Regions from separate parts of the Peribacillus sp. NPDC096379 genome, predicted to be linked through region 3. Evidence: riboswitches for the same ligand, from Rfam matches in the RefSeq annotation. Region 3 holds a riboswitch; each other region holds the start of a gene.

Region 1 (10,179 bases), on a different contig from region 3:
TATAAAGATTTAGGTGGCGAAATTCTAACAATCGGTTCTGATTCTCATTTTGCGGACGCCGTTGGTTCGAATTTTGAGGATGCTGTTGATATGGCGATACAATGTGGTTTTACATCGATATTCACTTTTGAGCGTCGAAAGCCGATTGCGATAAATCTCGTATAAGTGGAAAAAGAGTTGCTCATGTAAGCAACTCTTTTTCCACTTATTCACATCTTTCACGTTGCTAGGAGCGTACTGTTACTTACAGATGCTGATCCACGAATCTGCCACTCGTAATTGCGCTTCAATTATGACTTTTTAATTTGTGTTAGTTCTTTATTTAGTCGATACATCAATTTTTCATTGAACAAGTCTTCGTCCATAGACGCGATGAAATCCAACTGCATTCCCTGTGCCATTCCAAACATTGGGTGTTCTGAGAAATTACCTAAATATTTTTCAAGAACGGCTTTCGCTTCTTCATTTTCCATAAGATCTTTAAATGTGTCAGCTGTTGAATACACATCATCAGTAATGTGAATTTCTTCAACTTCTTCATCATCACCTAGATCAGGCATTTGGAACCAGTTTGCTACTAGTCCACCTGTTTCCGCTTCAGGAGCCTCATAACTTGGGTTAGGTTCTGTCACTTTGTTAAACTTAGCTACATCTTGTAATTCAACACCATCATGGTTCGAAATAACTTTGATCTCGTTCATGCCATCTTGTAATTCAATATGTTCAAAAGTAAAGGTTCTATGACCTGATTTCGTTTCTAATTCTTTGCCGTTTACATAAAGCGTGAGTTCCTCACAATTCGAATACACTTTAACAGAAATGGCGCGATCAGCGCGATCGATATAGCGTTTGCTTGTAATATGCACGAATTTTTCATCTGACCAATTTGCTTTATACATATAAAACGCGTCTTTTTTAATCTTACGATCGTATGTGATCAACCCTTTGTTATTTCTTCCCTTAACGCCGCCTTCATCTCTTATATTGGCACCGAAATCAAACATATTCCATACATATGTGGACCAGAGGTAAGGACGTTCCGAGAAAATTTTCCAAACCTTTTCATGATAGAGCGTATGGTATTCTTCCGTATAGTCTTTTACTTTCGGATCATTGCTATGATATTGTAAAATACCCTCTGCCCCGTATTCTGAAATCCCTAATTTCACCGTAGGATTCGTCTTATGGAATCCATCAAGCCAACCGGCAAAATCTTCTGCTTTGCCTTGATACCAACCATAATATTTATTATAGCCAACGATATCTGTCATATAGTTATAATCATCTTTATCTGGCACGAACATCACATTCGCCATTGTCGTTAATCTTGTTGGATCTTCATTTTTTGTTAGCTCATTTAATTCTTTCACAAGTTTTCTAAGTTCTGGTCTTTCACCACTAATTTGGATTTCATTTTGAATTCCCCAGAACATAATTGATGGATGGTTAAAGTTTTGTCTAATTAATTCAATCATTTGTTGTTTGGCATTTATTCCTTCTAATTCCGTTTTTGACATCACAGAAATAAATGGAATTTCAGCCCAGATAACCATTCCTTCTTGGTCACATAAATCATAGAAATATTGGTCATGTTGATAGTGAGCTAATCTAATTGAAGTAGCCCCTACCTCTTTAATTAAGTCCATATCTTCTTCGTGTTCTTTTTTAGTAATTGCCCAGCCCATATCTTTGCGATCTTGATGTCTTGAAACACCATTTAAAGCAAGATGTTCACCGTTTAAGAAGAAACCTTTTTCAGCATCCACTTCAAAGTATCTTACTCCGAAAGGAATCGATAGCTCATCTACAGTATCGTTAAAGCTCTGCAAAGATACTTTCGCTTCATACATATACGCATTTTTTCTACCATTCCATAATGTTGGGTTATCGATCACAACTGGCACTTCAACTTCTTTTGTTTCACGTGAAGCTAGCACGACTTCTTTTGCAGCATAAGCTACTGTTTTTCCTTGTGCATCTACTAAATCGACCCACAGTCTTACTTTCTTTTCTTCTTCATGATCATTGACTACTTTAGATTTAATCGTTAATGAAGCCTTCTCTTCGTTTACTTCTTCTTGAATGACATAGATTCCTTGTGAACCATAGTCCATTAAATCAAAGTGAACATGATTAGCAATCACTAGATTTACATCACGATAGATCCCACCGTAAAAAGTAAAATCGGCCATTTGTGGATAAACATCATCAACAACAGTATTATCTACCTTTACAGCTAGTGTGTTCTTCGTTCCAAATTGAATCACATCACTTATATCAAATCTAAAAGTAGAATAACCGCCTTTATGTTGTCCCAGATGTTGGCCATTCATATAAACATCCGTAATACTGTTAGAGCCGTTGAACTCAATATATACTTTATTCCCTTTTGCTAATGTATCTACGACAAACTCTTTTCGATACCAACAAGCCCCTTTATAAAAATCAAAGCCATTTGCTCCATCAATAGCGTTCCATGTGTGGGGTACATGAACAACTTCCCAGCTTTCATCATTATAAGCTTGGTCCATTGCTTGTCCTTCATCTTGCTTTATAAATTTCCATTCATCATTCATATTAATAATTTTTCTCATTGTAATTCCTCCTAAATTTATCTTTTCATATATGGGAACGATTACATTTCAGATAAAACAACTATCAACTATAAGTACCTTCATGACTAATTCCGTATTCTTACGTTCATTATATTGTAAGGTTAATATTTATAATCGCATTTTTTTGACATAATTAGCATAAAAACGACTTTTTTTGCATATTTACAGATATAATAATTGAAAGAATCCATCGAAGAGGTGATTATATGTCAGAGGAATCAGGATTTTATTTTAATGATTTCTATAAAAAATGTACGATAATAAATGCGATTACTAAAATGGATGTCCGGTTAATTGATAAAGACGGGAATGCTACTTTACAGCTCGTTAATCATCATATTCCCGCTGTACTACAAAACATCAACAATGAGTATTTTACAATTAATGAAACACTAAGAAAGAATGAAACGAATAGCTACTATTATCATGTAAATTCGTTTGGCCTTGAGTATATTGCAGCTGGTATTTGGAGAAATAGCATATTTTATGGTTCCGCATTAATAGGTCCTTTTATTTCAAGTATTCCTAGTATTGGATTTATTAGTGATATTTTATCTACAAACAAGCTGCCTGTTAGTGAACGAAAACAGCTCGAAGAATTCTATACATCCTTAACCGTTATTAGTAGTATGGATTCTAATAGCATCGGCGATTTACTTGTTAATATGTGTATCCATAAACATATTGATTCACAACTCATAACCTCTGAAATCATCACCCCACCACTAAATAAAGAGCAACTAAAAACCAATATTGCTGAAAGTAAAACGATGATCGAGGCTAGATATCAATTTGAGAAGAGAGTAATGGATGCGATCGCAAAAGGAGACAGAGAAGAAATCGCTCGGATTGCAAATGAAAGTAATAGTCTCTTACATATTTCAGATAGAATCCCCGAAAGTCCGATTAGATCTGCCAAAAATATAACTTTGGTTATGAACACGGTTTGTAGAAAAGCTGCTGAAAGAGGAGGAGTACATCCCATTTATATTCATACTATTTCAGAAAAATTTGCTATCTTGATTGAAAGAGCACCGAATCTACCTCATTTAAAGAAATTGGGTATCGTGATGATTAATGAATACTGTGAACTTGTCCAAACATTTTCAACACGTAATTATAGCTTCATCGTCAAAAAGGCAGTTGATTATATTCATTTACACTTAGAAACCCCTTTAACACTTCATGATCTCGCTGCTACTTTACACGTGAATCCTTCCCATCTTTCTCGCAAATTTAAGTCAGAGACGACTATGAATATCATCGATTATATTAATCAAAAAAGGGTAGAAGAAGCTAAGTTATACCTCCAAAGAGGAAATGTATCGATTACAGAAATTGCTTTTATGGTCGGATTCAATGATCTCAATTATTTTAGTAGAGTTTTCAAAAAAATGACATCTTTCACACCATCCCAATATATAAAACGGTTCACTTGAAAGAGCTTCTCTATTATTGTAAAGCCGTAAAATAAACCGAAAGTCTTAAAACAGCTTATTCAAACAGATTAATCCATGACAATTGAAATCCATTGCAATTTTTAACTCACCGAGGGATACTTCCCTTCAGTCTACGCTGTAGTCTATTAAATCGAAAAGCCCAGGAATTCATTTGAAATCCCTGGACTGCTTTATTTTATGAAGTTAGCTTTACTTTTTTTGTTTCTTTATAAATGAAAGGATGGCAATTAATCCTACCATTATCAGACATACACTGGTACCAATCACATTTTGTTTATTAAAAATAAAAGTAATAAAGATAAGAGTTAAAGCCGTGATTGCAAATATCGTTGTGTATGGGTACCATTTCACACGGAAAAATGGTGTGTCCGTGTATTGCTGACGAAGCTTCAATTGTGCACAACAAATACTGATCCATAATAATAACACGGTAAAACCAGGAATCGTCATAAGATAGCTTATGACCTGATCAGGAGTTAAATAAGATAAAAACACACCAACTAATATACATAATGCAGTGATTACTATTCCATTTAACGGGATTCCATTTTTTGTTGTTCTAGAAAATGCTTTAGGTGCTTCCCCCGTTTGAGACATAGTAAATAAAGTTCTAGATGTCGCGTATATTCCTGAATTTGCAGCGGACAGTACAGCTGTTAAAAGAACGAAATTCATTACATGTGCAGCTCCAGGAAGTCCTGTGATACTGAATACTTGTACGAAAGGACTTTCTTCTGTCGTTACTTTGTCCCAAGGTATGATACCGCAAATAATAAGAATAGGTAGGATGTAAAATAGAATGACTCGCCATACGGTTCCTTTAATTATTTTCGGTAAGACCTTCTTCGTGTCTTTTGTCTCTGTGACAGCTATACCAATTAATTCAGCTCCCCCATAGGAAAACATGACAACTAAAAATGCGCTTAAAGTTCCACTAATTCCATGAGGAAAAAAACCGCCATGTGCCGTATAATTAGAAAATCCAACTGGAATGGTACTAGAGAATACTCCTAGTAAAATGAAAGAACCTAAAATAATAAAAGCAATTAAGGCGATAATTTTAACACCTGCAAACCAAAACTCGAGCTCCCCATAGTATTTTACTTGAGACAAGTTAATACTTACTATTAGGGCTGTACAAATTAAACTTAAAAACCATAATGGGATATTCGGAAACCAATATTGCAAAAAGCTTCCAGATGCTATCAACTCTACAACGGTCACAATTACCCAGTTAACCCAATAGAGCCATCCTACGATAAAGGAGATTCGAAATCCAAAAGCTTTATTTATTAAGTGTTGCACATTTAAATTGGGATAAACAGTAGCCATTTCTCCTAGGGCTGCCATTACAATAAATAATAAGAGTCCACCTATTAAATAGGCTATTACTACACTTGGACCAGCCAAATTTAAAGTATCTGAACTTCCCTTAAAAATACCTGTTCCAATCATTCCTGCTAATGCAATAAACTGGACGTGTCGCGGCAATAAGCCCCTTCTTAAATCATGATGATTTTCTCCCACGATGTTCATACCTTTCTTTCATTTGTTATATTTTCCATTCTCCTAATGAATATCTGTTTACTATTCAATTACATCAAAATCAAGTTATTCTATTCTATATTAACGCTTTCGAGCGTTAAAGTAATTTTATATTAATATATCATAATATAGGAAAAAGTCAATTTCTGACGTGCAGGGAAATACAATCTAAAGAAGAGTTGTTCCCCTTAATGATGACTCAAAAAGTGTCCTATTAAATCTTTCCCGCTATACCAAGATCATTTAATGGCGAGAACTGGTCAAGCCCATCAAGGATAGACGCGCTCAAATAAACTTTGTAAAGCCGCTTTTTAAAAAATGGAACACATAAAGAGAACACCAAGGAAACTGTAGCTAGTTATACTTATTGAGGCGCTTTTGACAACGCCTATTCTTCTATTTTATTATTCAAATCGTTCGTTGTCAGATCCTCATCTGGTTCCTTTATAGGGCCACCAAATTCTTGGATAATCTTTCTTACTATTTCATTTAAAAAATCATCTGATAATAAAGGATTATTTTCTTGAAACATATTATTTCTCCTACACTATCTTGATATATTATTAGCTATTGTTCACACAAGAAGGAATATCATTCATTTTGAAAATAACACTCCACGTTTAAATTTTCATATTTTTCACATTTTTCATTTACTTTTTTAAAACACGGGAGTATGATAATCTCCAGTTTCAAATTTCTAAGTTGCTGAAACCATATGGTACGGGGGAACCGATATTATGGGTTGTTACATAACCCAGGGGGTGAATCCTTTTAAGGTAGGGCTACTCAAGGCCCAAATCCGACAGCTAACCTCGTAAGCAAATATTGAGAAGGAAGGTGTACTTGTGAGAAAAAAATTGCTGTTTACAAGTCTATTCAACTATGACTTGTAGGTATGTTTCCACTTTAATTATGTAATGATGCTGTTTGCCGAGATAATTATTTAAATGTCTAGGAATTGTACACTTATTACTATTTGGTGGTGAATATCAATGGTTGCTTCAGTAAAGAGATTTTTAATTGGACGTCCATTAAAATCAACTGAATTAGGGGAACAGAAGCTTAACAAAACGAAAGCATTAGCGATCCTTTCCTCTGACGCACTATCATCAGTTGCATATGGTCCAGAACAAATATTGATTGTCCTAGTTACAGTGAGCGCTACAGCATTTTGGTATTCGATTCCTATTGCCTTAGGGATATTGATTTTATTAACGGCTTTGATTTTGTCTTATCGACAAATTATCTTTTCGTATCCTCACGGGGGAGGAGCCTATATAGTATCGAAAGAAAATCTAGGTATGAATCCAGGGTTAATAGCGGGCGGTTCATTGCTAGTGGACTATATTTTAACCGTGGCAGTAAGTGTGTCTGCAGGTACAGATGCCATCACCTCTGCTTTTCCTGCATTACATTTTTATAATGTAGAGATTGCCATTATATTTGTAATATTTATTACTCTCTTGAACTTAAGAGGGGTAACTGAATCTGCTTCTATCTTAGCTTATCCGGTTTATTTATTTGTTTTAGCGTTATTTATATTAATTGGAGTAGGTATTTACCATATAGTTTCGGGGCAAGTTCCCCCAGCCTTGCATACACCACTCGGTACACCGGTAGCGGGAATCAGCTTATTTATTCTTCTAAGAGCGTTCGCATCAGGTAGCTCTGCTTTAACAGGGGTTGAAGCCATATCCAACGCAATACCAAACTTTAAAAATCCAGCTCCTAATAATGCCGCAAAAACCCTCATTGCGATGGGGGCCTTGCTTGCTGTTTTATTTAGTGGAATGATATTTTTAGCCTATTATTACGGAATTGTTCCCAGCGAGAAAGTAACTGTTGTGTCTCAAATTGCTGAAGATACATTTGGGCGAAATTTGATGTATTACTTTATTCAAGGTACAACTGCTATGATATTAATCCTTGCAGCTAACACGGGATACTCTGCTTTTCCTTTGTTAGCAGTTAACCTTGCCAAAGATAAGTTTATCCCAAGAATGTTTACAATTCGAGGTGACCGTTTAGGCTATTCTAATGGAATTATGATACTTGGGATTGCTTCTGTCATCTTAATTATCGCTTTTAAAGGACGAACAGAACATCTTATCCCACTTTATGCTGTCGGAGTATTTATCCCATTTACTTTGTCCCAAACGGGCATGATCGTTAAATGGATTCGCGAAAAGCCTAAAGGATGGATCCCTAAGCTAACGATTAATACAATCGGTGCCCTGATTAGCTTTATCGTTATGCTCATGTTCTTTTTAACTAAATTCACACAGGTTTGGCCAGTCTTAATTTTTTTACCGATCATCATTTTTATCTTTTATCAAATTAAAAAGCATTATGAAGCAGTAAGTGATCAACTCAGGGTTGCCAATTCTGAACTTTCCATACCAATTGCAGGCAATGTAATGATAGTACCTGTTGCTGGCATTACTCAAGTCGTAGAGAACTCATTAAGCTATGCTAAATCTCTCTCGCCAGAACAGATTATTGCCGTTTATGTTGCTTTTGAAAGAGAAGATGAGAAGAAATTCGAAGAAAAGTGGAAAAAATGGCAACCTGATATTAGACTTGTGACACTGCATTCTTATTACAGAAGTATCATTCAGCCACTGACCAAATTTATTGATATCGTTGAACATAAAGCAAGTGAATCGAATTATCAAGTTACAGTCATTATTCCACAATTTATCCCTAAGAAAGGCTGGCACAATATTCTTCATAACCAATCAAGTATACTGATTCGTACACTCTTGCTTTATCGCAGAAACGTGGTTATAACGACTGTACCTTATCATCTAAAAAAATAAAACAGCTAACATCAACGAATTCTTAGGTGGCTTACCTTTATTCGAAGCCACCTTTTCTTATCCCCCAAATACGACTGTTATTATTTTTAAATATACTGAAATAGATTTATCAATTAAAAACAGCTTTCAGATTATTTATTATTTTTGTAAGAGCACAGTAATGATCTATAAAATCCCTGAACAATCTTTCACTCTTTGCGGAATTGTTTTTTATATAATAGAAGAGACTGGATCGCTCTATATAAAAGCTCTTCTTCACGCATTCTCCATCTCATTCTCTGTACGTAACGTGGCGTGCGCAGTTAGTTATACCACGATTTGCTCAAGTTGTTGCAGTTCCCCATCATTTAAAACGTTATAAAAATCGCGAAACATGTTTGAAAAGCGCCGATGTATGGAATGATATGTTTCTCTCCCAGTATCAGTGAATTGGATATGAACGACATGTCGGTCATCCTCGCCGTGTACTCGTTGAATTAACTTTTTCCGTTCAAGCCGATCCATTTGCTGTTTCAGTAGCAGGATTAATTTTTAACTGTTCTGCAATGTTTTTACAGCCATAGGTTCCTTTAAGACAATACATTCTCATGCATGTTTGCACGTTAGTTAAGTCGTATGCAACCAATCACGGCTCTACTAATTCCTGTGAGAAGCTGTCACGCTCCTTAATCCCTGTATGCAACATAAATAATTCACCTGAATCATCCATGTTATACAATCCTTTCTAATTGACAACAATCCATCAAAAACTATAAGATAGGGAGCGTGCCAAAAAATGAATCATGCCAATTAAATGGTTGATTTGAGTAACTGTAGAAAGAGAGGTAATATATGTCAACAGAACAACGTAAAAAGATGATCGTTCTTATGATCAATATGTTTATAGCAATAGGAAGTTTTGGAATTATTATTCCCATTTTACCAGCATACTTAGCATCCATTAATCAAGGTGGAACTGCTGCAGGACTTATGATTGCAATTTTCGCAGGAGCTCAACTTATTTTTTCTCCGATTGCGGGAAAATGGACGGATCAATACGGTCGTAGAAAGATGATTATCTACGGACTAGTTGGCTTGACGCTGTCCATGTTTATCTTCTATGCCGTTAATTCCATTTGGCTGCTGTATGCTTCTCGTGTTGTCGGCGGAATTGGTGCTGCGTTACTTGTGCCAGCTATATTTGCTTATGTAGCTGATATTACGACATTCGATCAGCGAGCAAAGGGCAATAGTTTAGTATCTGCGGCCATGTCACTAGGAATTGTCGTTGGACCAGGGATTGGTGGATTTTTAGCTGACTTTGGTTTAAAGGTTCCGTTTTTAATTTCTGCACTTGTGTCACTTGCTGCTGTCGTGTTTTCAATTTTTGTTTTAAAGGAAAGTGAAACGAAAGAAGTAGCACAAGCTACGGAAATGGCAGAAGAAGAATCAATGCTTCGCCAAATTGCCACGTCTGTTAAGAAGCCATATTTTATTCCGCTTATTATTACCCTCGTACTGAGCTTTGGGTTAATGGCCTATGAATCCATAATTGGTCTTTATCTCGACAATCAATTTAGTGCGACACCTCAGGAAATTGCCACGATGATTACAGCTACTGGAATCGTTAGCGTAATCGTTCAGCTTTTTGTCGTGGATCGGGTAGTTCGTCGTTTTGGAGAAGTTTCTGTATTAAATATTTTTATCGGCATCGCAGCCATCGGATTTCTACTTTCACTCTTTGCTTCTAGTTATGCGCTT
Region 2 (10,179 bases), on a different contig from region 3:
AAAACTACAAAAGGTAATGAGGTAAAATAAATGAAATTTGATCATATTATCATTCGTTATGGTGAGATTTCAACAAAGAAACGTAATCGAAAAAGCTTTGTTGATAAACTCAAAAATCATATTCGTTGGGCATTAAGAGATTTTAAAGCGGCCAAACTGACCGCAAGTCGGGAACGGATGTACATTATATTAAATGGCGAAGATCATCAGAAGATCATTGACCAAATAAAAGGGGTATATGGCATTCAGTCATTAAGCCCAGCTTTAAAAATAGGCCGTGATATCGAAGAAATTAAAACGGCTGCTTTATATTATATCGACCAGTTATCGGGAGAAATTGAAACGTTTAAAGTTTCGACAAAGCGTTCGGATAAAGATTTTCCATATGATACGAATGAAATGAACCATCTTCTTGGTGGACATTTGTTACGGAATAAAGATGGAATTTTAAAGGTGGATGTGAAAAATCCAGATTTAGATTTACGTGTAGAAGTACGCAAGGAAGCAGTCTATTTATCAGGCGAGAATATTCATGGTGCAGGTGGTCTTCCATTTGGCTCAAGCGGAAAGGCGATGCTCATGCTTTCAGGCGGAATAGATAGCCCGGTTGCAGGCTTCCTTTCCATGAAGCGTGGTCTTGAAATTGAATGTATTCATTTCTATAGCCCGCCATTCACGAGTGAACGTTCCAAACAGAAGGTCATGGACTTAGCTGAAAAACTCGCATTAGTAAACGGAAGCATGAAAGTTCATATTGTTCCGTTTACAGAAATTCAAATGCTGATCCAAAAACAAATACCAGAGAACTATACAATGACGAGCACACGTCGTTTAATGCTGCGCATAGCTGATGCGATCAGAGAAAAAGAAGAAGCGCTGGCAATTATAACCGGGGAAAGTCTTGGTCAGGTAGCAAGTCAGACGATGAATAGCATGTTTGCGATCAATGAAGTAATCTCAACGCCTGTATTGCGTCCACTTATCGCCATGGACAAATTAGAAATTATTGAGCTTGCGAAGCAATATGATACATTTGAGATATCGAATCAACCATACGAAGATTGCTGTACGGTATTTACACCGGCAAGTCCTAAGACAAAGCCAAAGCTCGAAAAGGTTCAGTATTATGAAAGCTTTGTTGACTTTGATAAGCTGATTGCAGATGCTGTGGAACAGACTGAAATCCAAAAAATTCGCTTTGGTGAAAAAGCTACTGGAGAAGGGCAATTAGAAGACTTGTTCTAGACTGGAAACTCTGACTATAATTACCAAGAAATCAACGAATGAAGCCATGTGTTTTTACACATTCTATACTTACAAGGAGGTGAAAAACACATGGCAAACAACAACTCAAATCAACTTGTCGTACCTGGTGTACAACAAGCTCTAGATCAAATGAAATTTGAAATCGCATCTGAATTCGGTGTGCAGCTTGGCGGTGAAACAACTTCACGTGCTAACGGTTCAGTTGGCGGTGAAATCACAAAACGTCTAGTTCAAATGGCTGAACAACAATTAGGCGGGTACCAAAAATAATTTCATAACAATGGCTGCAGAAAGCGGGCGATTTCGCCCGCTTTCTTTCATTTGTTTTCATTCCATCTTATTTTCTGATAAGATAAGAAAAATATTTATTATTTTACATACTTATAAAACTGTATAATGTATCTTGAGGTTTTGTATAAAGATAAAAGGGACAAAACTTTGTTAACTTGAACAGGATTACCAATGATAATGAGAATTAAACTAAATTTTGTGCGAAAATCTATAAAATTGTGCCGCAACATAAGGAAGTTGGTTTCCATGTTTTAAATAGTTAATGTTGTTTCTTGTAAAAAGGAAGGAGAAATACAATGAGAAGAGAAGATTTGATTGCTCCAGAGAAGTATAATCTTGTTAGTGAAATGGAAAGATTCGCAAAAGACAAGAACCGTTTAGCCTTAAAATGGGAATCTGAGGATGGAGTAAAGAAAGAAGTTACATACGATGCTTTAATGAAACGAGTTAACAAAATCGGTCATGTTTTAAAAGATGCAGGGTTGGAAAAAGGAGATATTGCTCTCATCATCATTCCAAGGCTAATTGAGGCATATGAAGTATATCTAGCAGCACTTAAGATTGGGATCGTGGTTATCCCATGTTCAGAAATGTTAAGGCCAAAGGATATTGAATACCGAGTAAGGCATGCTGAGGTGAAGGGAGTCATTTGCTATCATCAATTTTGCGATCAGGTAAATGCAGTTAAAGACACAGAGCAGCTTGTGAAATTATCGGTTGGTCAGGAAGTCCCAGGATGGCTCTATTTGGAGGAGAAAATACAATCATCCAGTGATACGCTTGCACTAGCTGATACGAAAAGTTCAGACATGGCTTTTCTTTCCTATACATCTGGTACGACCAGCAATCCTAAAGGTGTAGTACATACTCATGGCTGGGCATATGCACATTTAAAAACAGCAGCCGCAAACTGGCTAGGTGTTCGTGAAGGTGATACAGTGTGGGCGACTGCGGCCCCTGGTTGGCAAAAGTGGATTTGGAGTCCTTTTCTTGCTGTACTAGGATCTGGTGCTACTGGCCTTGTGTATCATGGCAAATTTGAAGCAAAGAAATACTTGCAACTACTTGAGGATTACAAAGTGAATGCTCTATGTTGTACGCCAACGGAATATCGATTAATGGCAAAAGTGGATAATTTGGCAGACTATAGTCTTACTGAACTACACAGTGCGGTATCGGCAGGCGAGCCATTGAATCGGGAAGTAATTGATATATTCGAAAAGTACTTCAATATTCAAGTACGAGATGGATACGGCCAGACAGAAAATACGCTGTTAGTCGGGATTTCCATAGGAATGGAACTGAAGCCTGGCTCAATGGGGAAACCGACACCTGGTAATCGAGTGGAAATCATTGATGAAGATGGAGTACCTTGTCAAGTAGGTCAAGTCGGAGATATTGCTGTACATATCGAAACCCCAGCTTTGTTCAAAAGTTATTATCGCGACCCTGAACGTACCGCTATGCAATTTCGTGGCGAGTATTATGTAACGGGGGATAAAGCAAGAAAAGATGAAGACGGCTATTTTTGGTTTGAGGGGCGCGGGGATGATATGATTATCAGCTCTGGCTATACGATTGGACCGTTTGAAGTTGAAGATGCACTCATTAAGCATGCTTATGTGAAAGAATGTGCTGTAGTAGCAAGTCCGGATGAAGTAAGAGGACATGTCGTCAAGGCATATATCGTGCTTCAGGAACATGTCGATGAAAATGAACCACAGTTGGTGAAAACACTTCAAGAGCATGTGAAAAAAGTGACAGCACCTTATAAATATCCGCGGAAAATTGAATTTATTAAAGAACTGCCAAAAACGACTTCGGGGAAAATCCGCCGAGTAGATTTGCGCAATTTGGATGAGAATCATACGGGTTAAATAAAGAGAGGTTGTTTCACAAACGAATTAGCCCCTACATCTACTATCATGGTTTATACGTGTACAGGACATATCGGATAAACGGTGTATAGGGTGTGAGGACCAGTTCTTTTGTTTAGACAACCTCTTTTATTAAATGTTTGCTGATTATCTTTTTAAAGAAAATAACTTTAACAATGGATGCTTTTTCTTATCCACAATCTTTAACTCATTCATGACAAGATGATCTTCGTGTTCGGCTATCCATTTCTTAAGCGCTTCTTTATCCTGACAATGGGTTAAGTATGTCTGACCGCCTTTACCAACGGCGTTAATTACATATCTGTTAGAAATATTCCCCATATTTACTCTCCTACATATTCATAATGAAATTCCAAATCACAACAAGGTCTTGTGATCATATACAGTATACAATCTATTAATCTAAATAAATGCATTTCTTTTAGTTAATTAATTACAAATTTCGACAATGTAAAGATTACTAGCATTGTAGTCTGAATTACTCCATCTTAAAGGCTCTTCTCTAAGTCTTTATCCATAATAAAAACCTCGATTCTCTCCCCAGTTTTTGTACTAATATCACTATGAGAGGAAAGAACTTTACAGCCAGTATAATGTTCGACAATTTTTTCATAATCTTCGCTGTACATTTCACGAAGCAGCTCCCGCATTTGTTTGACAAGTTTTTTCCCAGAATTTCGATTGACAAGATGCTTTTCTTCTACCGTTAGAACACCTTTGAATCGGGTAATCAACATGTCATTAATGATATATGTTTTGGCTTCCTGTGGACCTCTACCGATCAACTCACGCTGGAATTTGATAAATGCGGCACTAATTTCAGCCTCTAGTTTCTTTTTGGAATTTGACATAATGCCTCCAATTACCTTTCTGAGATTTATTGGGTTATCATAATGTCCAAAGTAAGGTCTTGTCAATGCAAAAATAAAATCTTTATAAAACTTTAAAATCAGGTGAAATACGTAGAATTACTACGTGAAATAGAGTTATTGTGTGAATATTCGATTAATTTTCTTGTATTTGGATGAATTTGAACATATTTAGTACTTTTAATGAGTTTACAATGATTACGCAGCGGGCGTAGAATAATTCTCATAAATAACAAATTTGATATCGGCCCAATCTTAATTAATTGAGAACGGAGGACCCACTAATTTGGGATTAATTCTGCTTTTGCAGAAAGGATGAGATACTCTTTCGCCATCCTACCCGAAAGCTTTCTTCGCAGGCTTAGTGAAGGAGTTCATAAGACTACCTAATTTAAGGGGGCTTTTTTGTTATGAGTGAAGCAAGAAAGCAGCCTAATGAACAATCTGTAGGTCTTTTTAATATATGTAAATATGAAAAAGTTTCTTGGATGATAGAACGCAAAGAGAGTGGATAACTTGCTGGGCGTTAAGTAGACCAATGAGTACTTTTTCTCCAATCAACATGTTGTTTTGGCAAGCATTCAATACCATTGTGTGAATCGTTTGGTTTACCGCTGGAATCTTGAATGATAGTGCATGACTGCATTATGGAGAAAAGTACCATTGGTCTTTTTGGTGTTTAATCTGCTTTTCCCTTTTTGATAAAGTGAAACTTCATTCAGTGGGCGATTTGACTCTCCGTTAATGCGGGATAAATAATTTTATGACGCTGCAGAATGGAATGATGCTCGATTCAATATTTTAATAAGTGGGAGATCATTATGACAAAAATAACAGATTTTCTAAACCCGCCAAAAATTCTTGTATTGGGCTTTGCGGCTGTAATTTTAATAGGTGCATTCTTACTCACACTTCCCTTCTCAACAGAAGATGGAGTCGGTCTCTCGTTCTTGAATGCTTTATTTACCGCAACATCTGCTACATGTGTGACAGGGCTTGTCGTTGTAGATACAGGAAGCACATTTAGCAGTTTTGGCGAGATTGTCATATTACTGCTCATTCAAATCGGCGGATTAGGGTTTATGATAGTTGCAACTTTTTTCTTTTTTCTCTTAGGCAAAAGAATATCACTGAAAGAAAGATTATTACTTCGAGAAGCGTTAAACCAATTATCGATGGAGGGCATTGTCAGGTTAGTAAAAAGAGTGTTGATTTTTACAGGAGCGATCGAGCTTGTCGGTGCTATTATTTTATCGATCCGTTTTTCTTTTGATATGCCGATTGGTCGAGCGATTTACTTTGGCATTTTTCATTCAATCTCCAATTTTAATAATGCAGGTTTTGATTTACTGGGAGGATTTCGGAGTTTGACCCCGTACGCAGAAGATCCAACGGTCGTGCTAACCGTTTGTGCGCTTATCACATTAGGGGGAATTGGTTTTATCGTAATGAATGAACTTTATGAATATCATGATACAAAACGCTTATCTGTGCATACGAAATTGGTATTACTGACTAGTCTAATTTTAACTGTAGGTGGGGCCATCATAATCTTCATTTTTGAATATGGCAATGATAAAACATTAGAGCCTTTATCCTATCTTGGAAAAGGATTAGCAGCCTTGTTTCAATCGGTGACAGCGAGAACAGATGGAGCTAATACATTGAATATTTCAGACTTAACACAACCAACATTATTTCTGACGATTATCCTGATGTTTATTGGCGCTTCTCCGGGTTCAACAGGTGGCGGAATTAAAACGACTACCTTTGCTACTTTACTTGGAACCGTCTTTTCACAAATTAAAGGAAAAGAAGATGTCGTCTTCTTTCATAAACGCATTGTTTTTGACACGATATTTAAAGCGCTTACTGTAACGGTAAGTGGATTATTCCTTGTTATTACCATGACCATGCTACTGAGTATCACGGAAAAAGGCCATGATTTTATGATGTATCTATTTGAAACGACTTCAGCGTTCGGCACAGTAGGTCTATCGATGGGATTAACCCCAGAACTATCACCTATTGGTCGTGTACTCATTATATTGACGATGTTCGCAGGAAGATTAGGTCCTTTAACGATTGCTTTTGCCATTGCTATGAGGCGTAAACCGGATGCATTTCGTCATCCAAAGGGGAAAATAATGATCGGTTAATGAAAAATAGGGAGTGTAAATAAGATATGGTCAAACGACAATATGCGGTTATTGGTTTGGGGAGATTTGGCATGAGTGTAGCTCGAAAATTACATGAGGCTGGGCAGGATGTCTTGGGAATTGATTGTAATGAGGAACGAGTCGAAGATGCTGAATTAGCCGTTACTCATGCAGTCGTGGCAGATACTACAGAGGAAAAGGCGCTTATTTCAATCGGGATTCGTAATTTTGATTGTGTAATTGTCGCAATTGGGAATGACATGCAGTCGAGTATTTTAACCGTTATGCTTTTAAAAGAATTTGGAGTGAAAAAAGTCATAGCGAAAGCTCTAGGCAAGCACCATGGCCGGGTTTTAGAGAAAATAGGGGCTGATTGGATCATTTATCCTGAAAGAGACATGGGGGAACGAGTTGCCAATCAGCTCCTATCACCGAATATGTTGAACTACATTGAACTGTCAAAAGAATTCAATATCGAGGAAATCATCATTCCACTTAGAATGGCGGAAAAAAGTTTACGAGATCTTGATATTCGTGCCAAATACAATGTAAGTGTCATTGCCATTGTTAGAGAAGGAGAAATAATCGTATCTCCACCCTCAGATCAGATTATTCATACAGGAGATTTATTAGTGGTAATTGGGAACAGAGAGGACTTAGCTAAATTTTCAAATATAGAATCATCATTGTAGCTAAAATGCGACTATGAACAACAGCTACTTCTAAGCGGATGCACAAGACTGACCAGACTTGGATTATTAGAATATGCTATTTTGATAAAGTCTCGTGGGGGTGCCTCGAAAAGAAGCGTCAGACCTTTTGAGGCCTACTCTATGCCCCTAATACGTTTTCTTGTGGAATACTCTGGGTTTGGTGATACACTTTAGGAAGAAAGCAATGTGGTTAAATAGAGCAAGTGTGTGGGGGGCAAACAATGGGGACGCTTTGGTATAACGGAAGCATTTATACGATGCAAACAGAATATGATCAAGTAGAGGCGATTTTTACTGAAAATGGCTCAATCATTGAGGTTGGCGAGGCTTCAGCACTTCGAGACACATATCGAGACACCATTACGAATGAAGTCGATTTGCAAGGTCAAATGCTTATTCCAGGACTTGTGGATAGCCATCTGCACTTGATTGGACATGGTGAAAAGCTAATGAGGCTGGATCTTTCGATGATGAAGAGCAGAGATGAAATCCTACAGGCCTTACTTAACAAATGTGCACAAACACCTGCTGGAGAATGGATTATTGCAGAAGGTTGGAATGAAAATGAATGGCCAGATTCTACACTTATATTGCGAGATGACTTGGATCAACTATCCAATGAACATCCGCTCGTTTTAAAAAGGGCTTGCCGTCATGCTGTCGTTGTGAATTCCTCGGCTTTGACAGGTAGTGGCATCGAGGAAAATATCGAGCAGCCGTTTGGTGGAGTGATTGGGCGGTATAAGGATGCCCGTTTAAACGGTATGTTTAAAGAAGCCCCTGCTTTGGAACTGATCATGAATCATGTACCGGGAATTACGGAGGAATATGTGAGGCGTGCGTTGTCTGCTTCGATTCGTGCTTGCCATAGACTTGGTTTAACTGGGGGGCATTCGGAAGATTTACATTATTACAATGGATTTTTGCCAACTTATCAAGCATTTGTTTCAGTTATTGAGGAAGCGAAATTGCCATTCCGTGTCAACCTGCTCGTTCATAATGAAGTGGTTGATGACATGAAAGAGGCTGGGTATGGATACCGCAGTAAACAAGGGTTGATTGAATTAGATGCGATGAAACTATTTGCAGACGGATCACTTGGCGGCAATACGGCATTATTAAGCCATCCGTATCGTGACCGTCCGGATACGCAAGGTGTGGCGATTTATACAGAAAAGGAACTGCATGATCTTGTTCAAAAAGCAAGGAATTATGAGATGCCAATCGCTGTACATGCAATTGGTGATCTTGCATTCGAAATGGTACTGGATGCCATTTGCGCTTACCCACCGAAGCCTGGCTGGAGAGATCGGCTTATTCATGCACAAATTATGAGAAGAGATTTATTAGATCGTGCCAAAGATTTACCGGTGATTTTCGATATTCAACCTGGCTTTGTCCCTTCTGATTTTCCATGGGTTATTGATAAAATAGGAAAAGAGCATATGGAATATAACTATGCATGGAAAACATTCATTGAAGAAGGCATTCATTGTGCAGGCGGTTCAGATGCGCCGATTGAACCGGTCGATCCGTTGCTAGGTATTCATGCTGCTGTGACAAGAAGAAAGCCGTTTGGTCCAGACCAAACGATTTATAATGAAAAGGAATGTCTATCGCTATTTGAGGCGCTCTCCTTATATACGACTGGGAGTGCTTATGCGATTGGGCAAGAAGAATCGCGTGGCAAGATTGCTCCGGGATATGTGGCTGATTTCACAGTTTTTGAAAAAGATTTGTACACCGTCCAGCCCGATGAATGGCTTGAAATACAAGCAGGCATGACAGTTGTCAACGAACAGATTGTCTATGCGAAAAAATAATCATAGAAGAAGTAGAAACTTGCATGTATAATAAATATATTTCGTAATCTGAAATAGTATAGTAGAAAGAAGGCATGCAGGTCATGAAATTGGAAAGTCAAAGAGAAGGTGCCTTTTTTGCGGCATTATCTTATTTAATATGGGGCATCATTCCGATGTATTGGAAGATGATACAAGATGTGTCTGCTGGAGAAATCCTTGCTCATCGGATTATTTGGTCGTTTGCTTTTATGGTCGTTCTTTTATTGGTTTCGAGAAAATGGAAGAACTTTGTCAGTTTTCTAAAAGAGATTGTTCAGAATCGAAAAATCCTGTTCTCGCTTTTTCTTGCTTCGATTTTGGTCAGCATTAACTGGGGAACGTTCATCTGGGCTGTGAATGCAGGGAGGATTATGGAAACTAGCCTTGGTTATTATATCAATCCACTAGTTAGTGTGCTGCTTGGGGTCATTGTCTTAAAAGAAAAACTAAGTAAGCAACAGGTCTTTGCCTTTTCGCTTGCAGGTGCAGGTGTACTTATTCTTGGTATTTACTTTGGCTCAATCCCATGGATTTCACTCATTTTGGCTGTAACATTTGGACTGTATGGTCTAGCAAAAAAAATGATAAAGGCCGACTCAGCTATGGGGCTCACATTAGAAACCTTAATGGTTACTCCATTTGCGTTAGGATATATCATTTATATTCTGTCTACATCAGGTTCAGCGTTCTTTACAACATCTCATACAGCTTTACTATTAATGGGAGGGGGCGTTGTCACAGCGCTACCACTATTGTTTTTTGCAAAAGGAGCACAAAAAGTTCCGCTATCTATGCTCGGGATTTTGCAATACATTGGTCCAACCTTATCATTGATACTTAGCGTATTTGTCTACCATGAGTCATTTACGAAAGTCCACTTACTTGCATTCATCTTTATCTGGAGCGCACTAGTCATCTATACTCTCTCGATTACAAAAAATAGAGTCATAGGTAGCAATAACGTGAAAAAACAAGTAAGACGTGGTGCTTGATCTTTATCCCGCATTAACGGGCAGTAAGACCCCCACCTCAAGCTTATGAAGTACAAAGAAGGTAGGTGGGGGACAAACTGCCCGTAAAAGCCCGATTGGTTCAACTAACCATCAGTGGGGGATAAAAGAACCCCCCACTGATGGAAG
Region 3 (10,179 bases):
GTGTCACAAATGTAATCGCCTCACCATGTTTCCCTGCACGACCAGTACGTCCAATACGGTGAACATAGCTTTCTGGATCTTGAGGAATATCAAAGTTATATACATGTGTTACGCCTGAAATATCAAGTCCACGCGCCGCTACGTCTGTTGCAACAAGTACATCTATGTTGCCCTCTTTAAACTTCTTAAGAACCGACAAACGTTTTGCTTGGCTTAAGTCCCCGTGAATTCCTTCAGCAGAATAGCCACGGACATTCAATGCAGAAGAAAGCTCATCAACACGGCGTTTTGTACGTCCGAATACGATAGCAAGTTCTGGAGTTTGTATATCTAATAAACGAGCTAATGTATCAAATTTTTCGTTCTCTCTTAGCTCAATATAATATTGATCAATAAGAGATACAGTCATTTCTTTTGCTTTAACACGTACAAGAGTCGGATCTTTCATGAAGCGTTCTGCAATCTTGCGAATAGGATCTGGCATAGTAGCAGAAAACAGCAAAGTTTGTCTCTCACCTGGTACATTCGAAAGAATAGATTCGATATCCTCAATGAAGCCCATGTTCAACATTTCATCCGCTTCATCCAATACCACAGTGTGAACGTTGCCCAATTTAATATTTTTACGTTTAATATGATCTAATAAACGACCTGGTGTACCAACGATAATATGTGGTTTTTTCTTTAATGCACGAATTTGACGATCAATATCTTGTCCGCCGTATACCGCCATTACGCGAGTGCGTTTTCCGTATCCAAGCTTAAATAATTCTTCAGAAACCTGAATAGCAAGCTCACGTGTTGGTGCGATCACGATTCCTTGTACGTTATCATCTTGAAGATCAATATTCTCAATTAACGGAATACCAAATGCGGCTGTTTTACCTGTTCCAGTTTGAGCTTGACCAATAATATCTTTCCCTTCTAATGCCAACGGAATGGTTTGTGCTTGAATCGGACTTGCTTCTTCAAACCCCATTTTTTCGATTGATTTCATAGAAGTTCTGTCTAAACCTAATTCACTAAATAATGTCAAAATATTCGTACTCCTTTATAATTCATATATTTGTCAACATCCAAAATGGCTTGTGACGTCTGAATTGGGTCATTTGACCACAATTCACCAACTTCGAGCTGGTTCTTGTTTATTATTTATCGTTTAAGAAAAGTTTTCTCAATGATCACCTAAAATACTTGCGTTTTTTAAATCCGAACTCCATTATAATAAATAAAAAGTCCCGAACAAAAGTCAAACCTTGCGCAAATACTGATCTAGCGCTAGGTCCAGGAAATCTTTTTACAAAACATGTACCAAGAATGAAATTCAAAAATGGAAAGATCAAAGTAGCATACAAATTCGCATGTTTATTCAGGTGAGGGCTGCTGCATCTTTTTTCCTATGAGACAAGAGTCTACATAAAAGAAAAACTGTTTTGGACTTCAAGGATGAAATCCAAAGACAAAGCTGCAATTATGCCATAGTTTATGAATAGCCATCATGTAATTATCCAAAATGATTGCATATCAAATCCTATAGAATAAAACAAAACTTGACTTAAGCCAAGCTTCCCATAAAAAAACAGGCCCTTATGCGTTTGGGGAATGCGGAGTGGAAAGGAACCACAAGGATCATTTCTGGCAAGAGGGGTAGGAGATAATCAGAATCTCCCATCTATCATGTCATGAGCTTATGGAGCCAGCTACAGACAGCTGGACCTTCCTATTAGCAATTTAAGCTGCAAAGTGAGACAGCTTTTTATATTATTCAAGACGCGTGGCCTATTTAATCTGAAAGTACAAGATCTTCACCAAGTGAAGAATGAAATAACGTTTGTTTCTTAAAGAAACGATAAACAATCTTTGGATTAGTTATAGTATATACCATCTTCAACTTCCAAAGACATTTAAACTCATAATACATGTTACCATTTTCAGGTCGTTATTGCAATAAAGGAATCTAAAACTCAAACGAAATAGGCCGATTGAAAGAGGTATTTTCAGAGGATTTTTACCATTAACCTCCAAACCATTTATACCTTTGTGACGTTAGGCACCTCGTAACTCATAACTCGAGTGGCTAAGTTTATTCGTCAAATACCAAATACATGAAATAGCTTAGTCATTAAAATAAGCCGATAAAATCTCCATAAACGGAAATTCACCGACTTATTACAGAATTCAATTTTGTAAAGCTTGAACAATTTCTTCTAATTTCATCCCTCTTGAGGCTTTTACTAGGATTAAATCATTTAGAGACGTACGCTGCTTTAAATCAGCAATTAATGTGGATTTATCATCATATGAAAACACTCGTTCTTCTGGAAAAGATCGGCGAGCTCCCTCAGCTATAAAATGACCAAGCGAACCATATGTAAAGACTGCATTGATCTTGTCTGGCTGAATGTTTTCACCAATATTTACATGATAATCTTCCTCTTGATTTCCTAGTTCTAACATGTCACCAAGGATGAGGTATTTATTTTGGAATCCTGAAAGACTTTCAATCAGTTCAATCGCTGCCTTCATTGAGGTTGGACTTGCATTATAGGCATCATTAATGATTTTTTCCCCTTTTGCTCCTTCAACCATTTCCATTCTCATATTGGTTAATTGGACCGATTCAAACCCTTTTCTGATATTAGCATCATTTACACGCAACAGTTTGGCTACAAGCATAGCGGCTAACGCATTTTGTACATTATGAGAACCAAGAACTGGAATCGTATATGGGTCTCCATTTATTTCAAAAGAAGTACTATTCTCGTTTTGAGTTATGGAGATGGGGTAAAGATCATTTTTATTTTCTCTACCAAAAGATACAACGTGAAGGTTCGTTAAGTCGCGTTCAATTCGATCACGTAATAATGGTTCATCTCCTTGGTAAATCAGCGTTCCGCCATCTTTAAGGCCTGAAACAATCTCGAGTTTAGCATTTGCAATTTCTTCTCTTGAACCGAGATCCAATAGATGAGACTCGCCAATATTCGTAATAATTGCCAAGTCTGGTTCTGCAAGTGTGGACAGAAATGCAATTTCACCACGGCTGCTCATGCCCATTTCGAGAACGGCCACTTCTGTGTCTTCATCCATTCCTAGAATGGTTAACGGAAGTCCAAGATGATTATTAAAGTTTCCGCTTGTTTTATGAATGCGGTAGGTTGTTTGCAGTAAGGACGCTATCATATCTTTCGTGGTCGTTTTGCCATTACTCCCTGTAACGCCAATTACTTTACAATTTAGTTGCTTTCGATACGCCCTGGCTAGTTTCTGTAATGCTTTTTCTGTATTCTCTACAAGGATTACCGGAAGTCCGGCTGGCAGTTCCCCCGCATCCTTTTGCCACAAAGAAGCAGCTGCCCCCTGCGATATGGCCTTTTCTACATATTGATGTCCATCAACATGTTCGCCACTAAGGGGGATGAACAAGTTGTTAAACTCAATATTTCTAGAATCAATCGAAACTCCTGCCGCTATAATGGATTCAAAATCTGTAATGTTATTCAACCCATCGACCATTTCATGGATTTGCTTTAACGTTTTTTTTAACATCATGTTCCTCCTAGGGTTTTAGAAAATTGCGGCTTATCCCTTATCACCAAGCTATTTCAGTAAGGAAAACGACAGCCATTCGGTTGTCGTTTTCACTTCTAGGCTGCAAAGCATCCCATTAAAAGCTATATTTAATCTTCTGCTTTTCTTCATAACGTTCTTGCGCCAAATTCACTAATGTCTCGATTAATTGAGGATACTCCACTCCTGTATGTTTCCATAATAAAGGAAACATGCTAAATGGAGTAAAGCCAGGCATCGTATTTACTTCATTAATATATGCTTTTCCTTCTTTCGTTAAGAAGAAGTCAGCACGAACCAATCCGGAACAATCAAGTGATTTGAAGGATGTAATAGCCATTTCACTTAAAGACTGATAGTCCGTTTCGGAAATCTCTGCCGGGATGACCATCGCGGTATCTCCATCTTCATATTTTGCTTTATAATCATAGAAATCTTTTTTTGCAATAATTTCGCCAGCTACCGAACACTTAGGGTGGTCATTGCCAAGAACGCCAATTTCAATTTCACGAGCAACGATTCCTTCTTCAACAATAATTTTTCGGTCAAATAGGAATGCTTCAACAAACGCAGCTGCGAGCTCTTCCCTATTCACACATTTACTAATTCCAACACTTGATCCGAGATTCGCTGGCTTAACAAAGCATGGATAGCCTAATTCAGCTTCAATTTTGTCATAGGCGCGGTCCTTATCCGTTTCCCACTCTGAACGAATAAACCATGTATATTTAACTTGTGGTAGTCCTGCTTGGGCAAAAATATTCTTCATAATTACTTTGTCCATGCCAGCAGACGAAGCTAGAACTCCATTTCCTACATAAGGTACATTTACTAATTCCAGCACCCCTTGAACTGTACCATCTTCTCCATTCGGACCATGAAGGAGAGGGAAAAGACAATCGAACCCTTCTCCATCCTCCTTGGAAACTTGCCCTGTAGAACGAATTTCTAAAGGTGACATGGCATCTTTAGCTGATAATATAAGACTTTTCACGCTCTCAACCGGTCCGGTCAACTGAGGTCCTTTTACCCAAACCCCTTCTTTCGTTATGTATATCGGATATATATCAAACTTCTCTAAATCTAATGCTTTAATGACCGCTAAAGCCGTCTGCAGCGAAACGTCATGCTCAGCAGACTTTCCGCCATAAAGCAGTCCAAGTTTTGTTTTCATTTTCATTAAACCTCCAATACTCTTTTCACTTTATCCCGCATTAACGGGCAGTAAGATCCCAACCTCAAGGCTTAGATGAATCGAAGAAGCCTGGGTGGGGGATGAAGAAACCCCCACTGATTGAAGTTTTACTTTATTATTGTACCACCTTCATCTTCAGTTAAAAATGAAAAAGAAGTACTGTTTGATAACTTACCTAAACATACCAATAATTCTACCGCACATACCTTACATCTTATGTAGCAATAGCACGGACTACACCATGAATTATCGCGTTTTACTTAAATGACCCACATAAAAAATAGAACTGTCTAAAAGCTCAGTCATTCTCACCTTCTTCGATGTATCACGATGAAAATCATCAAACATGGAATGTTTACTTCAGCAAAATAAGATCATTTAGTTAAGAATAACGCTCCATTCTTTAGTCTTTCGATGTAAAACAATTAACGCTTTTGGCCGTTGATCCTTCAGATCATTAAATCCGTCCATCATATCATCCATATTCACATAGTCGCCAATGATCCAACCCGGAATTTCTATTTTGGTCCTCGAATGCTGAATATCCTGAAGGGAAAAGACAACACCCTCAGCCGTTAACGGGATGAGCCTTTGAAGCACATCAAAAGGAATTTCTGGGTACTCCCTTTTTTTCTTTAATCCAAACCAATTTCTTTCGACACGTAATGTCTCCAGTTTCAACATAAGTGCATTACCAAATATTTGAGTTAATGCATCTTGGTTTCGAAAATAAACCTTATTGAACCACCCATCATCATGCGCAAGATAAACAAATTGATTATTCAACTTTCCGAAAAATGGTGGACGTAAATGAGTTTTGCAATGGCCAACATACAAAAGTTCAGCAATTTCTTGACCATTTAATTCATCAAGCCCTGCTTCCTCTTCAAAATCAATCCAGCAAAAATCACCATACCCATATACATGATCTTTCAGGAGTTTTTCAACATCTCCATTCGGAACAAATTCCAATAGCGTATTCATGTTAAACTCCCCATCATCATATCCATGTTTCAACAATAAAAGATTAGGTAAGGGTCCTTCATACGAATAAACAAATTCCCGAAACGTCATGCCGGAGAAGATCACAAATCGCTCAGAAGCATGCAAGTGTATATATAGGACGTCTCTTATCTCATTTTTCATAATACCAATACCCTCCACAACAGTTATTGGTGATAAAGTGAAACTTCAATCAGTGAAGGGTTCCTCATCCTCACTGATTGTTCGTTGAACCAATCATCGGGCATTTACGAGCAGATGATCTCCCACTTACTCTACTTGGATTCCCTAAAAGCCTTGAAGCGGGAGTCATGTTGCTCGTTAATGCGGGATAAAACTGGTGAAATTATCATCCATCATCACTATTATCATTTTACCAAATCATTTGAAATAATGTGACAAAACCTCCAAGTTACTCATAATTCTTCATTATTTTGAGAGAGATCTTTCTCTTTATAAAGAGTGAATGAAAGAATAGATTCATCCATAATAAAAAAACAGCTATTGGATTTTATCCCTTTAGCTGTCTTTTTTATGAAAAAGGGGCGGGGCTTCGCAAAGTCAGCTCCGCACCGCCACCTTCAAAAGATTATACAGTTTGAGAACCTGAACCTTTTCATCGTTTTCGTTTTAGTCAGGCGTTCATGTATGTTTTTATCAAAAGTTATGACACTTTTTCAGGTTTAAAATTACCTTCCCATTTAGAGATAACAATAGCTGCAAGAGAGTTCCCAATAACATTTACCACTGTACGACCCATATCAAGAATACGGTCGATCCCAGCTATAAACGCCAACCCTTCGATAGGAATTCCAACTGTGCCTAATGTAGCTAATAGAACAACGAAAGAGACTCCTGGTACACCAGCAATACCTTTAGATGTGACCATCAATACTAGCATTAACGAAATTTGATCAGCAATACTCATATCAATGCCATACATTTGAGCAATGAAGATAGCAGCTAATGCTTGATACAGAGTGGAACCGTCAAGGTTAAAGGAGTAACCAGTCGGTATGACAAAAGAAGCAATATGCTTAGGACATCCCGCCTTTTCCACTTTTTCCATAATTCTCGGAAGGACAGCCTCAGAGCTTGCTGTTGAAAAGGCTAATATAAGCTCCTCTTTGATTAGTTTAATTAATTTGAAAAGACTATAACCGACTAATTTCGCGATAATTCCCAAGACCACGATCACAAAGAAAATCATCGTTCCATATACTGAAATCACTAACTTTCCTAGCGGGATAAGAGAAGCCAATCCAAACTTAGCAACAGTGACACCAATCAAGGCAAACACTCCAAAAGGAGCAAACCTCATAATTTGATTCGTAACATAAAACATTGCATCTGCTGTTCCTTGGAAGAATGCCAAAACCGGCTTCCCTCTTTCTCCGATCGCATTAATCCCAAGACCAAATGCCAGAGAAAAGAAAATAATGGCTAGCATGTCCCCTTCAGCAACCGCAGCAATCGGATTCGTTGGTACAATGTTCACAATCGTATCGATTAGTGATTCGCTTTCCTTTGACTCTGCTGTATCAACATAACTGCCGATATCCGTTTGATCAAGTTCCCCCATATTCACTCCAGCGCCTGGCTGCAGTACATTTGCCGCAATGATTCCGACTATAATTGCAATTGTCGTCACAATTTCAAAGTACAAAATCGTCTTACCGCCGATTTTCCCAAGCTGCTTGATATCACCAACACCTGCAACAGCGACAATAATACTGGCTACAATAATCGGCACGACAATCATTTTAATTAAACGAAGAAATATATCTCCAATTGGCTGTAAATAAGACGCAATCGTTGGACTACCATAAAAGATCGCCCCTACGATAATCCCTAGGACTAGACCAATTAATATTTGGCTAGCTAAGCTTATTTTTTTCATCTAACATCCTCACCTTCTGTAAATTCTTTGCTAAAAAAGCAAATGTCTCGGTAAGGGAAACAAGATAGACGGTTTCACGCAATAAAAAAAGACACTACGGGTGTCTTTGGGCGTGAACAATTTACATTTTGTTCCCTCTAAGACGCTGACGAGGTTAGCTGTCGGGTTAGGACCTGGAAACACATGCCCCTTCATAAGAATTCACCCCAAGCGGTACAGGACCACGAAATTGGTTCCCCCGTTCCATTAAGATTAAGCGGAAATAACATTATACTAAAATATTATATTAAAAATCCAAAACTGTAAATATATTTTTCATATTACGGGTAGGAAAATTACCCCATTACAGTCTCACACACGCTTTACAAACCTATTTTTGCCAAAGAAAGGAATACTATTCATTATTCACACGGGATCACATATCCACGTGAACGATAAATAGCATTCCTTTAGCTCAATTATTTTTCTAACAGTCCAATTAAAAAGAAACGAAGTTTTTGACGTTTAGATAGTTCATTAAATGCGTTAATTGTCACTTTTTCAGTTTGAAGAGGCGTGATAAATGCAGGCTTTTTATAAGGAATGCTTTTCGAATCCTTTAGAATGATATTCCCTAATTCAAGTCCATCTTTCACTTCCTGAATTCCAGCAAATTCGAGGCCCGTTGTGATCACTTGCTTTGTGACAGTACCGTTTCCATTCAGCTTGTAAACAGATGGTTTTTTTTCTAATTGAATCGCTGCTTTTGGCAAAGAAAGTACACCCTTCGCTTCCGCAGTCACCACAGACAATTTCACTTTAGAACCAATCATTATAGATTCGGGTTCTTCTTGCATAGTCGCTTGAAAAGCATATTTACTCGGAGTTCCAACAGTTGTCTCTGTTTCTGGAAACGGCTGAATTGCGGATATTGTTCCATTAATTTTCTTTTTTTCACTCGATTGTTTTGCAATAATTTTCATGCCAGGTTCTGCTTTTTTTGCCTGTTGTTCATCAAGAGAGCCTTCAATTGCTAACGTATTTGAAGCAATTGTTACAATTGGAGACTTCAGTTGTTTATTTACTTTCTTCACAATCCCTTCCGTTTCACTTGCCGTCATTGCCGTATCGCCATGTTCATCCAAATAGTTTAACTGGCTTTCATAAGCCCGTATTTTCTCTTCAAGTTTCTTCTTCTCTAATTCTTGTTTATAGATCTCCTGTTGAATCGAACTTATGATCATCGCAGAAGAATCAGGATTATCTAAAGGGAATCCTGCCTCTTCTGCTACTTCTCTTTCTTTAGCAGATGGTGCCTCTGGAATGGTATCCTGATAACTGGATAACTCATCAATATATTCTTCGATCCCCGCTATTTCGCCCTCATAACGGTTCTTCTCTGTTTCAAGCTCGCCCTTTACCTGATCCAGTTTAGGTGTTATGTATTCAAATAAAGGCGTGCCTGCTGTTACTTCATCTCCCTCTTTTACAAGGAATTTTTGAAATTCTTTATCTTGGTCATTATAATAATAGTTGTACTCTTCCAATGGTTTAATTACCGCATCTGTTTCAAATCTTTCTATAATATCTGCTTTCTTAACTTCGGTCCACTCTCCGGCTAATAAAGTCCGAGCCACCTTACTATCTTTTTTCTCAATTAAAAAAAGGTTCAAAGCAATGAAACCCGTTGCAAGTACGACTAGTGTACCAACTTTCCATTTATTCATATAGCCCCACCTCCCTTATAAAAACACACGAACATCGATATAAGCCAAAAATGCGGCTACAAACCAAGATGCCAGGTAAAACACACAAATCATAATAAGTGGGATGTATTTATTTTTCTCAGTCAACCCTCGTAAATAGTAGTAGACGATTCCGATAATCGTTATCTGAAATAAACTAATTTCCCCAAAAAAGTGAATAAAGTATTCATTTGAGAGGATAGATTGACTAATCACTCCTAATGAAAATGGATTATCACTTTGGTTTAAATCCATCTGCAAAAGAAAGGGTATGTATACTACTTTTTCTAGCAAGTGCAAAGCAAAGGCAATCATTTGAACAACTGCAACTTTCTTAAATGGGATATCTAAAATAACCCAAAAAACAACAGCAGCCAACACAACATAAAAGGTTGGGTACAGAAGGCCTGCCAGCAGTTTCCCAGCTATAACAAGTAGTTTCCCTGCTTCATATTCACTTTCTCCAAGCTTGGTTATTTCCTTTGACATAGATTCAGACCCTATTCCATAATAGGCTTCCAGAAGAAAGATAACGAAACTACATAGATACACCAACAGTAGCTTAGTACCGAATCCGGTTATTCCTTCTGCCTGTTCTAATTGATATCTGTTTGTTCTTGGTTGAAACAGGCCCTTTAATATTTGAACTTGATAGGTCATATTCGCTCCCCCGTGCAAAAGTAAAATGTATTTATCCTCTATTCTATCTCATTTTGAAAGGTATTGAGGAATAATGACATAAAGTGATGATAAAATAGGTACATATACCCAGTCGCTATATTTTCTTC

What was found. Region 3 has a riboswitch for cyclic di-AMP ahead of ACIQZI_RS23675 (cation:dicarboxylate symporter family transporter). Riboswitches for the same ligand answer to the same signal wherever they lie in the genome.
Region 1: it holds a riboswitch for cyclic di-AMP, as region 3 does, so the genes downstream of both, ACIQZI_RS01495 (APC family permease) here and ACIQZI_RS23675 (cation:dicarboxylate symporter family transporter) in region 3, are expected to answer to the same signal.
Region 2: it holds a riboswitch for cyclic di-AMP, as region 3 does, so the genes downstream of both, ACIQZI_RS02605 (TrkH family potassium uptake protein) here and ACIQZI_RS23675 (cation:dicarboxylate symporter family transporter) in region 3, are expected to answer to the same signal.

The regions. Positions count from the first base shown of each region.
Region 1 is NZ_JBIWFD010000001.1:287,615-297,793, reverse strand. It holds gene ACIQZI_RS01520 (histidinol-phosphatase HisJ family protein) at 1-165, shown strand, start outside; gene ACIQZI_RS01515 (glycoside hydrolase family 2 protein) at 291-2,594, opposite strand; gene ACIQZI_RS01510 (helix-turn-helix domain-containing protein) at 2,822-4,054, shown strand; gene ACIQZI_RS01505 (amino acid permease) at 4,265-5,611, opposite strand; gene ACIQZI_RS01500 (hypothetical protein) at 6,009-6,152, opposite strand; cyclic di-AMP (ydaO/yuaA leader) riboswitch at 6,314-6,457, shown strand; gene ACIQZI_RS01495 (APC family permease) at 6,613-8,439, shown strand; gene ACIQZI_RS01490 (MFS transporter) at 9,271-10,179, shown strand, end outside.
Region 2 is NZ_JBIWFD010000001.1:522,875-533,053, forward strand. It holds gene ACIQZI_RS02575 (cysteine desulfurase family protein) at 1-25, shown strand, start outside; gene thiI (tRNA uracil 4-sulfurtransferase ThiI) at 31-1,245, shown strand; gene ACIQZI_RS02585 (alpha/beta-type small acid-soluble spore protein) at 1,336-1,536, shown strand; gene mbcS (acyl-CoA synthetase MbcS) at 1,854-3,434, shown strand; gene ACIQZI_RS02595 (hypothetical protein) at 3,582-3,776, opposite strand; gene ACIQZI_RS02600 (Na-translocating system protein MpsC family protein) at 3,944-4,306, opposite strand; cyclic di-AMP (ydaO/yuaA leader) riboswitch at 4,561-4,701, shown strand; gene ACIQZI_RS02605 (TrkH family potassium uptake protein) at 5,146-6,483, shown strand; gene ACIQZI_RS02610 (potassium channel family protein) at 6,510-7,175, shown strand; gene ACIQZI_RS02615 (amidohydrolase) at 7,418-9,019, shown strand; gene rarD (EamA family transporter RarD) at 9,103-10,032, shown strand.
Region 3 is NZ_JBIWFD010000012.1:1,918-12,096, reverse strand. It holds gene cshA (degradosome RNA helicase CshA) at 1-1,036, opposite strand, end outside; gene ACIQZI_RS23690 (UDP-N-acetylmuramoyl-tripeptide--D-alanyl-D-alanine ligase) at 2,179-3,549, opposite strand; gene ACIQZI_RS23685 (D-alanine--D-alanine ligase) at 3,668-4,744, opposite strand; gene ACIQZI_RS23680 (hypothetical protein) at 5,144-5,911, opposite strand; gene ACIQZI_RS23675 (cation:dicarboxylate symporter family transporter) at 6,432-7,667, opposite strand; cyclic di-AMP (ydaO/yuaA leader) riboswitch at 7,796-7,936, opposite strand; gene ACIQZI_RS23670 (efflux RND transporter periplasmic adaptor subunit) at 8,126-9,373, opposite strand; gene ACIQZI_RS23665 (hypothetical protein) at 9,389-10,051, opposite strand.